One region of the Enterobacter cloacae complex sp. HYC033_NIDB genome, then DNA from elsewhere that is predicted to be linked to it. Evidence: predicted binding sites of a transcription regulator. Region 1 holds the regulator's gene; each other region holds the start of a gene.
What was found. Region 1 encodes CRP, which controls carbon source genes, mostly activating them, when cyclic AMP is high. Its sites were predicted from a motif close to ATGTGANNNNNNTCACAT; they were not measured.

Region 1 (4,435 bases):
CGGTTCGTTTTAACCGGCGCGTTAACCAAATCCCGTGATGCGGGCGCTGACGCCATGCCACCGACGAAATGGTGTGCATGGTGTTCAGGTGCCCGAGAACGCGCTGTAAATGCTGCTCAAGGGTGCTCATCGGCCCGTGGGTCAGCGTCTCCGGCGCTTCCAGAATGTTCGAATCCCCTGACTCGCCCGGCGCGTCATACTCCAGACGCTGCTGACAGCGCTGCAACGCAATTTCACACGACTGCAAATAGCGCTGCGCCAGATCCGTCGTCAGCATCGTGTGCTCCCGCGCCAGCGTCGTCATGGCATTGATGTGCTCGACGATAAACTGGCTGTGCGTGACCCACAGCTTCATGTCAGCCAGATAGTGCGCGTTAAAGCCCGGCTCCTGCATGGCCTGGTTAAGGGAGTTGAACAGGGCGTTATGCGCCTGGTTGACCTTCATGCGCTCGTAGGCCAGCGGAGAGGGCTGCGGGTCATCGCTTAGAATAAGACGAATGGCCTGCTGATCGGCTTCGAGCGCGTCGTGGGCGTTCTGCCTCAGCAACCCGCTTTGCCACTGCGGCCACAACCAGACCATGCCGCCAAAGGCGATCAGGCAGCCAATTAGCGTATCGACCAGCCGGGCAATAATAAACTGTTCCCCGTTAAGCGTGAGCAGTTGCAGGGTATACACCGCCGTGACCGTAAAGCCCACCATCGCCCAGCCGTAGTTTTTGCGGATGATCAGGTAGCTCACCAGCGTGATCGCCAGCATACCGGCCAGGGTATAGCCTTCCGGCACGTGAAAGTGCAGCGTCACGCCCGCGATAATCAGCCCCGCCATCGTACCGCCCGCCCGATGCAGAATGCGCACCCGCGTGGCGCCATAGCCGTTCTGGGTGACAAACAGCACGGTCATTAAGATCCAGTAGGGTTTCGGCAGGTGCAGGGCCATTCCCATCAGGCTGGCGATGCTCAGCATCACACTGATCCGCGCGGCATTGCGCAGGGCGGAAGATTTCAGTGATAGATAGCTTTTGAGCGCGGGCAGCAGCGGCAGCCGTTTTTGCTTATCGGCCATCAGGTCCCGGGCATAAAGCGGGCGCTGGGTGCGTAACACCCGGGCGATGCGGCTGAAATGCCAGGCAGCAAATTGCCCGACCGGGTTATCCGCGTGCTGACGCGCAATCTTTTCCAGCGCGCCGAGCTGTTTGTCCATGTTAAAGCGCGTCGGGTAGCGGTGATAGAGGATATCGTCAGCCAGCACCCGCAGGCGGGCCGCGACGGTCTGCGCGTTCCAGCGGATCACCGCTTCCGCATGGCTGCGCTCCACCAGCTTTTGCACCTCTTCCGGATTATGAAGGCTGACGGAGATATGCTCCTGCAAATCCAGCCCGACCTGGAAGGTTCGCAGCAGCCGCTTGTATTCATGATTTTTGTTGGCGGCAAGCATGTGCAACTGCTGATAGCACTGGCTGATCAGATCCACCACTTTTTGCTGGCGCGCCAGCAGCGGCGGCAGGGATTTTTCCGGGTCGGTATGTTGAGTGAGCAGGGTGTATTTTGCTTCGCAGTATTCAGCAAGTTGCACGTAGAGCAGGCTCAGGGATTCGCGCAGCGGCTGTTCCCGCCACAGCCAGAACCAGAACCAGTTAAACAGCCCGTACCACAGCGTGCCGAGGGCGTAGATCAGCAATGGCTCCCACACCGGCATATTGCCCGCAAGGCTTAAGGTGAAGATGGCGGCAATCAGCGACGCGGGAAGCAGGCGGGCGTGCAGCGAGCTGATTTCGGCGGTGACGCCGAGCGTCATCGCCAGCACGGTCAGGATCAGCGGCAGAGGAATGTCGCGGGCCAGTAAGAGTTGTACGGCAAGGCTACAGCCGGCAAACAGGCAGCCGCCAATAATCAGACGTTTAAAAAAGCGTTTATGCGGCGTATCCAGACCGGCAATGTTGCAGCAGGCGGGCACAAGAGAAAACAGCAGGCCTTGCTGAAGATGTCCGAGGATCAGGCCCACGGCCACGGGAAGACACAACACCAGCGTTTGTCGCAGTGCGTAGTTAACTTCCGGGTGATAGATCAGCCTGCGCCACATGAGGAGTAGAGACAAAAACGGCGTGCCACCCTGCGGCGGCACGCCGTTTGACCGAAATTAACGGGTTCCGTAGACCACGATAGTTTTACCGTGGGCAGAGATCAGGTTCTGGTCTTCCAGCATCTTCAGGATACGGCCCACTGTTTCACGGGAGCAGCCGACGATCTGACCGATTTCCTGGCGGGTAATTTTAATTTGCATACCGTCAGGGTGGGTCATGGCGTCTGGCTGTTTCGCCAGGTTCAACAGCGTCTGCGCGATACGACCGGTCACGTCCAGGAAGGCGAGGTTACCCACCTTCTCAGAGGTCACTTGCAGACGGCGTGCCATCTGGGAAGAAAGACGCATCAGGATGTCAGGGTTGACCTGAATCAGCTGACGGAATTTCTTGTAAGAAATTTCAGCCACTTCACATGCTGTTTTTGCACGAACCCAGGCGCTACGTTCCTGGCCTTCTTCAAACAGGCCCAGTTCACCGATAAAATCGCCCTGGTTCAGATAAGAAAGGATCATCTCTTTCCCTTCTTCATCTTTGATCAGCACGGCCACCGAGCCTTTAACGATGTAATACAACGTTTCCGCTTTTTCACCCTGGTGAATCAGCGTGCTCTTTGATGGGTACTTATGAATGTGGCAATGAGACAAGAACCATTCGAGAGTCGGGTCTGTTTGCGGTTTGCCAAGCACCATGCGCTGTTATCCTCTGTTATAAGCTGTCACCAGAGTCATAAGATGCATCCGGACTCTGGGGTTGCAATCGAATTCTTACCCATACCTGGGAAGTCGGCTGTCGTAACGTTTCGCAGCCAGTAAAGTTTGATGTCCTCTGCATACATGTGTAACGTCAATGTATTACTGTAGCATCCAGAGTGTTTTAGCATAGCTTTCGCCGCGTGTCTCCTGGTGTCTCGCTTCAGCATGACGCAGGTCGCCTTCCGTTGCGAGAAATGTAACGTACACGTAATCTGTCATAAAAAATGCAACGTTGGAGTGAGTGAATATGCAAGCGCGTGTGAAATGGGTTGAAGGGTTAACGTTCCTGGGCGAGTCTGCTTCCGGGCACCAGGTTTTGATGGATGGCAACTCCGGCGATAAAGCGCCAAGCCCGATGGAAATGGTGCTGATGGCGGCGGGCGGATGCAGCGCGATCGACGTGGTGTCGATCCTGCAAAAAGGCCGTCATGACGTGACCGATTGTGAAGTGAAGCTGACGTCGGAACGTCGTGAAGAGGCGCCCCGCCTGTTCACGCATATTAATTTGCACTTTATCGTCACCGGCAAAGAACTGAAGGATGCGGCGGTCTCGCGTGCGGTTGACCTGTCTGCGGAAAAATACTGCTCTGTGGCGTTAATGCTGGAGAAAGCGGTAAAAATCACCCATTCGTATGAAGTGATCGCGGCTTAATTTTTGGCGGGTGGCGCTGCGCTGACCCGCCCTACAAAAGCTACAACTGCACGAACGTATGCCGGATAAGCGAAGCGCCATCCGGCAACAGGTGTCACGCGATCTGCTTTCCTTCCATCAGCCGCTGCACCAGCGGTGTCATGATCAGCTCCATTGCCAGCCCCATTTTTCCGCCCGGTACCACTAACGTATTCATGTGCGAAATAAACGAACCCTGTAGCATCGCCAGCAGCCAGGGGTAATCAATGCCTTCCAGGTTGCGGAAGTGGATCACCACAAAGCTCTCGTCCAGCGACGGGATGCTTTTTGCAGCGAACGGGTTGGAGGTGTCCACGGTGGGGACGCGCTGGAAGTTAATGTGGGTTCGGGAGAACTGCGGCGTCAGGAAGTTGATGTAATCGTCCATGGAGCGCACCACCGAGTCCATGACCGCCTCTCGCGAATGGCCGCGCTCGCTCATGTCACGCGTCAGCTTCTGGATCCACTCAAGGTTAACAATCGGCACCACCCCCACCAGCAAATCCACGTGGCGCGCCACGTCGTGCTGAGGCGTCACCACGCCGCCGTGCAATCCTTCGTAAAACAGCACGTCAGTCGGTTCCGGCAGCGGCTGCCAGGGCGTGAACGTGCCGGGGACCTGGTTCCAGGGCACGGCTTCATCGTAGGTGTGGAGATACTTGCGGGACTGCCCGGTACCGCTTTGCCCGTATTCACGGAAGGTTTGCTCCAGCAGGCCGAAGTCATTGGCCTCCGGGCCGAAGTAGCTGATGTGTTTACCCAGATCGCGCGCTTTGCGGATGGCCATATCCATCTCCGGGCGCGTGTAGCGGTGAAAGCTGTCGCCTTCTACCTCTGCCGCCCGTAAGTTAAGCTGGGCGAAGATCTTGCGGAAGGCGAGGCTGGTGGTAGTGGTTCCCGCCCCACTCGAACCCGTAACGGCAATAACCGGA
Region 2 (4,435 bases), 780 kb from region 1:
CTGCCAAATCTTTTTTGAAATAGACTAGTATCATTTTGTTTGTTAAACTCCAAAAAGTTTTTCCAAACTTATGTTCTATTTCATCTAATAGTTTTGCTGCTTCACTAAATGATGAATTCATCAGTGATTTAACGAATTTATTTCTCATTACTAGAAATTCATTAATTTCATTTGAGAAATATGATAATGTGGTTGTTACCCAATTTATAACATCCGTGCTTGTTTCTTTTTCAATGGTGTGTATCTGACTGATTTTAAATATATTTTCGTCATTGGATATATATCTTGCGCGCATTAACTTATCGGCATCTTCAATGCTTAAGAAGTTTTTGTAGGCATGTATTGCTGCTGTAGTAGAAGTCTGTCTTAGTAGTGATAATTCATTAAATATAATTGATGTTTTTTCTTCATTTGTTTTATTTTGCTTCATTATTTTTTCAAATTTTCTTTTTTGGCTTTCCATCTTGCTTCTCACAGAGGTAAATCTTTTGTTCGTTTTCATTATGATTCCTTTTGTAATAGGATCTACTAATTTGGAGATAAATCATAAGGAATATATTTTCATTTAGTCTAGCCGGAAATTTAGTGATTTTATGAAATATATAACTGTTAGGATGATCAGCAGCGTATTGTTTTAGTGCAAAATTTTAAGACTTTTTTTGATTTTACTATCGATAGGTTAATCAATTTAAGACTAGGGTATGCTACCGCCCTCACTTATTGGTGTTGCCTAAGTGATTGAGTATGTCGCTGTTACTGACTATAACTCAGAGTTGAACGCATAAGAAATGAAAAGTTAGTCACTGGCGCGGATTTCTTTATTTCGCAGGGGGAGGATGTTTTTTTGAGCAGTTCTTTAGATGGTTTCAATAAGTGAAAAAGTATTCAGCGTGCGGTTTCCAAGAGGTTTCAACGCAATCTTCGAATGACTAGGCTCGGGGTTAACAGGCACTTCACAGTCCATCAGACTAGGCTGTGTCCCTTAATTTCATACCTGTTGATAAAAGAGCCGGATACAGCCCAGTGTCACCATCGCCAGATAATTTCTCGCCGTTTTGTCATAACGTGTTACTACGCGGTGGTATTCTTTCAGGCGGCCAAAACATCGTTCAACAGCATTGCGCTTGCGGTAAATAACACGATCGAGCTGTGAACGACCATCCGACGCCATTTTTCATTTGATTTTCGAGGAATAACTGCCTTTATACCTTTATTTTTCAGTTCATAACGTAATGCATGCCCTGAATATGCCTTGTCAGCCAGTACCGCATGACCACGGCGCTTCATAGTACCGGTCTGGCGCTGAATGCCAATGTTATCCAGAAGACGTTGTGCGAACTGACTCTCGTGGGCTTGTCCGGGGCTCAGCACGATGTTAACGGGAGGCCACTTCCGTCTGTAACCAGATGGATTTTGGTGCCAAACCGCCGCGAGAGCGACCCCGGCTATTATCTCCGGTGATATCGGGATGTTTTTTGCGCTCTAGAGCCGTTGCTGACCAGTCAACGAGTCCATGAGCGTCAATAGATGAGAGTAACTTATTGAAAATAATGCTAATCACTCCCGATTTTGACCATCGATTAAAGCGGTTGTAAACGGTTTCCCATGGGCCGTATCGTTCAGGCAAATCGCGGCATGGCGCTCCTGAGTACAGTATCCAGAACATGCCGTTGATGATCATGCGATGTTCTGCCCATGGCCGTCCTGCACGTGGTGAATCCGGTTGCGCAGGCAATAAGGGCTGAATGGGAGTCCATGCATCATCGGGTAGAACGTAGCGAGCCATAGTTCAACATATTCTGGAAACAGATAGTTACTATAACTCAGATGATTAAGGGACACAGCCTAACCTATCCACTTAGTAGTCGCTGATAACAATGTAATGTTTCACAGAGTATGTTATAAAAAACTTTACATATAACATTACGCTTTGTAGGTTTTGTCGAAAAGATTTTGATAATTTTCTCTACTATATAAGCATTTATCGTTTCCATGAAATTATTAATGGTATATCAGGTAAACCTAACCGTTCTGATATCCAGATGCGTGAAAAACAAAAAACCCAGACAATGTCTGGGTTTTTTTATAACAGGCTATCAGGTAATCACCATCGGCCAGTCTGGCGGAGTGTGGCTCATGGCTTCAACCATCACCACTTTAATGTTTTCCCAGACGGCGGCAATGTCTACCAGCGTAATGCCAAGCAAACCTGTCGCGAACCAGCATGCGGCGCCCAACCCTAACAGGGTGCTAATCACAGCAAGACCTGCGTAGTCGGACTTTCGAAACTGAATGTTTAACGTGCTGGCCAGGAACATCAAAACCGCGCTCAACAACGGCCAGCGCAGGAGCACCATGCTGGTGGTAATGGTTGCCATAAAACCCATCCTCGACAAAACAGACGAACTGGAATGAAACAATGTTTCTCGTTACATAAGATGTGTGAACTATATCACATTTGCTGTTTTATTCGCCAGTATCCGCGTGAGGTAAAAGTGGGATTATTGCCGGGGAAAATATATCGTCGTCGCTCAGAACGACGTCTGGTCGGAATTTTTATTTTTATTTCATCCAGATAGTAAAACCTTTGCAAAACGCCATCGGCTGTATAGCGTTTTAGACTGGCCCCCTGAATCTCCAGACAGTTGGTATCACTTAAGTTAGTGATAGTCTTAATACTAGTTTTTAGACTAGTCGTTGGAGTCCGAATGATTGATGTTTTAGGTCCAGAGAAGCGCAGACGGCGAAGTGTTCAGGAAAAAATCGCCATTGTTCAGCAGAGTTTTGAGCCCGGAATGACCGTGTCGCTGGTCGCCCGTCAGCATGGCGTTGCTGCCAGTCAGCTGTTCCTGTGGCGTAAGCAGTATCAGGAAGGCAGCCTTACAGCCGTTGCCGCAGGAGAACAGGTTGTGCCCGCGTCGGAGCTGGCATCTGCGATGAAGCAAATTAAAGAGCTGCAACGCCTGTTGGGCAAGAAAACCATGGAAAACGAGCTGCTAAAAGAAGCCGTTGAATATGGCCGACAAAAAAAGTGGATAGCGCACGTGCCCTTGTTGCCGGAGGATGGCGAATAAGCCTTGTCAGTCGTTGCCTCCGGGTCTCACGTGCGCAACTGCATGCCATGGCCCGTCGGTCGAAGGACTGGCAGGATCGTCGGTGCAAGCGCAAGCCTGATGATACTGACGCGCTGGCCCGTATCCATACCGTTATCGGCGATCTGCCCACCTATGGTTATCGTCGGGTATGGGCACTGCTGCGCAGACAATCAGAAACTGACGACATGGCGGTGATCAATGCCAAACGCGTATACCGCATCATGCGTCAGAATGCGCTGCTGCTTGAGCGTAAACCGGAAATACCGCCATCGAAGCGGGCGCATACAGGGAAAGTGGCCGTTGGAGAAAGTAACCAGCGGTGGTGCTCTGACGGCTTCGAGTTCAGCTGTGATAACGGTGAAAAACTGCGGGTCACGTTCGCTCTGGACTGTTGCGATCGCGAGGCACTTTACTGGGCGGCCAGTAACGGTGGATATGACAGTGAAACCGTGCAGGACGTCATGCTGGGTGCCGTGGAGCGTCGTTTCGGTAACAGCCTGCCGACATCCCCAGTTGAGTGGCTGACAGACAACGGTTCAGCCTACCGTTCTTATCAGACGCGTCAGTTCGCCAGAATGGTAGGACTGGAGCCTAAACATACGGCGGTACGTAGCCCGGAAAGCAACGGGATGGCAGAGAGCTTCGTGAAAACGATGAAGCGCGATTACATCAGCATCATGCCGAAACCCGACGGGTTAACAGCGGTAAAGAACCTTGCGGAGGCCTTCGAACATTACAACGAATGGCATCCGCATAGTGCACTGGGGTATCGTTCGCCACGGGAATATCTGCGGCGGCGAACCAGTAATGGGTTAAGTGATAAAAAGTGTATGGAAATATAGGGGCCAATCCAAATGAAAGAAAAAAGACGCGAGATTATTAACGACAGCATGCAGGCGCTGCACGCCCTGGCGAAGCTGATGCCGCAACTCAACGCGCAGTGTTCGCCGGTTGAAATGCTGGAAATTATCAACAGCGCACTGGGGGCAAATCTCTCATGGGTCAGTGTCGAATCCGCAGACGGGCCGCGCGTGGTTTGTGCCGGCGACGTGACGTGTCACGCCTTTAACGTGGCGGATTTTCTTGCCAGCACCCTGTTGCAGCGGCATCACCGCGCCTGGCGGGTGATCTACTGGAAAGAGCATATTGGCCGGGCGGTATTTTCCCCTCAGCACCCAGGCTATGCGCGGCTGCAAAGCGGCGTGCTGTGTAAATTCTCAGCGCATGGCAGACAGTGCAGTGGTTATTTCTTTTTGGCTTTTAATGAAAAACTGACCTCGTTGCCGATATTGAAAAATATCGTGGTGGTATTGGTTGAGAAGCTAAAAGATTATTTTGAT
Region 3 (4,435 bases), 640 kb from region 1:
AGTGGCTGCTCTCTGCCGGTCTGGTGAATGGTCGTAACGTCTGGCGCGCCGATCTCACTGAGAAATATGCACAAATTAAGGATATTGTCGGTAAACGTGAATTGTGGGTAGCCTCTTCCTGTTCCCTGCTGCACAGCCCGATCGACCTGAGCGTGGAGACCCGACTCGACCCTGAGGTGAAAAGCTGGTTTGCCTTCGCCCTGCAAAAATGTGAGGAGCTGGCTCTGCTGCGCGACGCGTTAAACAGCGGCGACACGGCAGCGATTACCGACTGGAGCGCGCCGATCCAGGCGCGCCGTCACTCGACGCGCGTGCATAACCCTGTGGTGGAAAAACGTCTGGCGGCCATCACTGCCCGGGACAGCCAGCGCCAGAGCCCGTATGAAGTGCGCGCCGAAGCCCAGCGTGCGCGCTTTAACCTGCCCGCGTGGCCGACCACAACCATCGGCTCCTTCCCGCAGACTACCGAGATCCGCGGCCTGCGTCTGGACTTCAAAAAGGGCAATCTGGATGCGAATCATTACCGCACCGGCATTGCGGAACACATCAAACAGGCAATCGTCGAGCAGGAACGTCTGGGTCTGGACGTGCTGGTGCACGGCGAGGCCGAGCGTAACGATATGGTGGAATACTTCGGTGAACACCTGGACGGCTTCGTCTTTACCCAGAACGGCTGGGTGCAAAGCTACGGCTCCCGCTGCGTGAAGCCGCCGGTGGTGATCGGCGACGTCAGCCGCCCGGAAGCGATCACCGTGGAGTGGGCGAAGTATGCCCAGTCTCTGACCGACAAACCGGTAAAAGGCATGCTGACGGGGCCGGTGACCATTCTCTGCTGGTCGTTCCCGCGTGAAGATGTATCCCGGGAAACCATCGCCAAACAGATCGCCCTGGCGCTGCGTGATGAAGTGGCGGATCTGGAAGCGGCGGGGATTGGCATCATTCAGATCGACGAACCGGCGCTGCGTGAAGGCCTGCCGCTGCGTCGCAGCGACTGGGATGCTTATCTGACGTGGGGCGTGGAGGCGTTCCGCCTCAACGCGGCCGTCGCGAAGGACGACACGCAGATCCACACCCACATGTGTTACTGCGAATTTAACGACATCATGGACGCCATTGCCGCGCTCGACGCCGATGTGATCACCATCGAGACCTCGCGTTCAGATATGGAGCTGCTGGAGTCGTTCGAAGAGTTCGACTACCCGAACGAAATCGGGCCGGGCGTGTACGACATTCACTCTCCTAACGTGCCGAGCGTGGAGTGGATTGAAGCGCTGCTGAGAAAAGCCGCCCGGCGCATCCCGGCGGAACGTCTGTGGGTAAACCCGGACTGCGGCCTGAAAACCCGCGGCTGGCCTGAAACCCGCGCGGCGCTGGCGAACATGGTGCAGGCGGCGCAGAATTTGCGTCAGGCGTAGTTGGGCTGGATTGCCCGGTTGGCGCAGCCGCCACCGGGCTTTTTGTATTACGCTTTCTTCCCGCCGTACTGGCTGAACCACGCCAGCATTCTCTGCCAGCCATCTTTCGCCGATTCTGCGTGATAGCTCGGACGATAATCGGCATTAAACGCGTGTCCCGCATCCGGGTACACCACGATCTCCGCCGTCGCGTTTGCCGCCCGCAGCGCGTGGCGCATGGTCTCGACGGTATCAAGCGGAATGCCGGTATCCTGACCGCCATACAGCCCTAACACCGGGGCATTGAGATCGGTGGCGATATCAACCGGATGCTTTGGCGAGTTCAGAGTCTTTTCACCCACCAGTTTACCGTACCAGGCCACAGCGGCTTTCAGCTGCGGATTGTGCGCGGCATACAGCCAGCTTATGCGTCCGCCCCAGCAGAAGCCGGTCACCATCAGACGGTGCGGGTCGCCACCGTTGCGCGCCGCCCAGCTGGCAACGTGGTCCAGATCGGCCAGCACCTGCGCGTCCGGGACTTTGCTGACCAGGTTGCTGAACAGCGTCGGGATGTCGCTGTAATCATTCGGATCGCCCTGACGGAAATAGAGTTCCGGCGCAACGGCCAGGTAACCTTCCAGCGCCAGACGGCGGCAGAGGTCGCGAATATGTTCATGAACGCCAAATATTTCCTGCACCACGATCACGATGGGCAGCGGGCCATCGGCAGATTTTGGCCGCGCGTGGTACGCTGGCATGTTCTCTCCCTGGGAGGGAATGGAGGTCTCGCCTGCGGTAATGGCTTCTTCAGGGGTTGAGACGATGGTTGAAGCGTGCGGGGCCGCAGCAGGTGCAAAACCGGTTTTTTCAGTCATGGCATTCTCCGTACCAATGAATGGATTAGCGCAAAGATAAATATAGACACCAGGTTAACAACCCACAGTGCCTTATAGCGTCTATCTTTTGTGCAGCACCCGGCGATATAACTTGTTAATGTGATGTGAATCACTATTTTATGGAAATTAACTGCAATCATTTTCATTCATGGTGAGGTGTGTCACGAAATGATGCGCATTGCTTCTGTAAAGTACCGTTTTACTTCTTCTGACAAACCGACCCACAGAGGAGTCACCTATGTCTAAGTCTGATGTTTTTCATCTCGGCCTCACTAAAAACGATTTACAAGGGGCTACGCTTGCTATCGTCCCTGGCGATCCTGAGCGTGTGGAAAAGATCGCCGCGCTGATGGATAAGCCGGTTAAGCTGGCAGCCCATCGCGAATTCACCACCTGGCGCGCAGAGCTGGACGGTAAAGCGGTGATCGTGTGCTCTACCGGTATTGGTGGCCCGTCTACCTCTATCGCCGTTGAAGAGCTGGCGCAGCTGGGCATTCGTACTTTCCTGCGTATCGGCACCACCGGCGCCATTCAGCCGCACATCAACGTGGGCGACGTGCTGGTTACCACCGCCTCCGTGCGTCTGGACGGGGCGAGCCTGCACTTTGCACCGATGGAATTCCCGGCAGTGGCCGATTTCGAATGCACCACCGCGCTGGTTGAAGCCGCGAAGTCCGTGGGCGCCACCACCCACGTGGGCGTAACTGCCTCTTCCGACACCTTCTACCCGGGCCAGGAGCGTTACGACACCTTCTCTGGTCGCGTGGTGAGCCGTTTCAAAGGCTCCATGGAAGAGTGGCAGTCGATGGGCGTCATGAACTACGAAATGGAATCTGCGACGCTGCTGACCATGTGCGCAAGCCAGGGTCTGCGTGCCGGTATGGTGGCGGGCGTAATCGTCAACCGGACTCAGCAGGAGATCCCGAACGCTGAAACCATGAAGCAGACTGAAAGCCATGCGGTGAAAATCGTGGTTGAAGCGGCGCGCCGCCTGATCTAATTCTCTCTTCAGTGCTAAAAGGCCGACATGCTCGGCCTTTTCTTTTTGCGTAACGCCTCGCAGGAAAACCCTTTCAAACTGGACGTTCATACAGCACAATTCTATTTTGTGCGGGTTAGACGTGGATGCAGGGGGCATTGTGGATATCTCAATCCTGGTTTATGCGGTAGTTGCGCTGGTGAGCGTGGGGATTGGCTGGCTCATTTCCGGCTACCAGCATGCGCAGCAGAAAGCCGAACAGCTGGCAGAGCGCGAAGAGATCGTCGCCGAACTCAGCGCGACGAAACAACAGCTTGCGCTGAGTGACCACTGGCGCGACGAGTGCGAACTGCTCAATAACGAACTGCGCAATCTGCGTGATATCAACACCTCGCTGGAGGCCGATCTCCGGGAAGTGACCACCCGTCTTGAGTCCACCCAACTGCACGCCGAAGACAAAATCCGTCAGATGATCAACAGCGAGCAGCGTCTTAGCGAGCAGTTTGAGAACCTCGCGAACCGCATTTTTGAGCACAGCAATCGCCGCGTGGATGAGCAGAACCGCCAGAGCCTGAACAGCCTGCTGACGCCCCTGCGTGAGCAGTTGGATGGCTTTCGCCGTCAGGTACAGGACAGCTTTGGTCAGGAGGCCCGCGAGCGCCACACGCTGGCGCATGAAATTCGTAATCTCCAGCAGCTGAATGCGCAGATGGCGCAGGAGGCGGTTAACCTGACACGCGCACTGAAAGGTGATAACAAAGCGCAGGGAAACTGGGGCGAAGTGGTCATGACGCGCGTGCTGGAGGCCTCTGGCCTGCGCGAAGGATACGAATATGAAACGCAGGTCAGCATTGAGAACGATACGCGCTCGCGGATGCAGCCGGATGTCATTGTTCGTCTGCCGCAGGGCAAAGATGTGGTTATCGACGCCAAAATGACGCTGGTGGCCTATGAGCGCTACTTCAACGCGGAAGATGACTACACCCGCGAAACAGCGTTGCAGGAGCACATCGCCTCCGTGCGTAACCATATCCGTCTGCTTGGCAGAAAAGATTATCAGCAGTTGCCGGGGCTGCGATCGCTGGATTATGTGCTGATGTTCATTCCGGTCGAGCCTGCGTTCCTTCTGGCGCTCGACAGACAGCCCGAGCTGATCACCGAAGCGC

Region 2: the regulator CRP is predicted to act here: its motif matches at 2,441-2,458, upstream of O1721_RS05350 (YjcB family protein).
Region 3: the regulator CRP is predicted to act here: its motif matches at 2,388-2,405, upstream of udp (uridine phosphorylase).

What each region holds. Positions count from the first base shown of each region.
Region 1 covers NZ_CP115123.1:350,352-354,786, reverse strand. The annotation lists gene O1721_RS01805 (YccS/YhfK family putative transporter) at 1-2,080, opposite strand, end outside; gene crp (cAMP-activated global transcriptional regulator CRP) at 2,138-2,770, opposite strand; gene O1721_RS01795 (OsmC family protein) at 3,081-3,485, shown strand; gene O1721_RS01790 (phosphoribulokinase) at 3,580-4,435, opposite strand, start outside.
Region 2 covers NZ_CP115123.1:1,127,898-1,132,332, forward strand. The annotation lists gene O1721_RS05340 (hypothetical protein) at 1-502, opposite strand, end outside; partial or broken gene O1721_RS05345 (IS5 family transposase) at 989-1,786, opposite strand; gene O1721_RS05350 (YjcB family protein) at 2,097-2,378, opposite strand; one part of gene O1721_RS05355 (IS3-like element ISEc27 family transposase) at 2,709-3,024, shown strand; one part of gene O1721_RS05355 (IS3-like element ISEc27 family transposase) at 3,024-3,937, shown strand; gene O1721_RS05360 (sensor domain-containing diguanylate cyclase) at 3,950-4,435, shown strand, end outside.
Region 3 covers NZ_CP115123.1:989,927-994,361, forward strand. The annotation lists gene metE (5-methyltetrahydropteroyltriglutamate--homocysteine S-methyltransferase) at 1-1,415, shown strand, start outside; gene O1721_RS04730 (dienelactone hydrolase family protein) at 1,463-2,269, opposite strand; gene udp (uridine phosphorylase) at 2,529-3,290, shown strand; gene rmuC (DNA recombination protein RmuC) at 3,430-4,435, shown strand, end outside.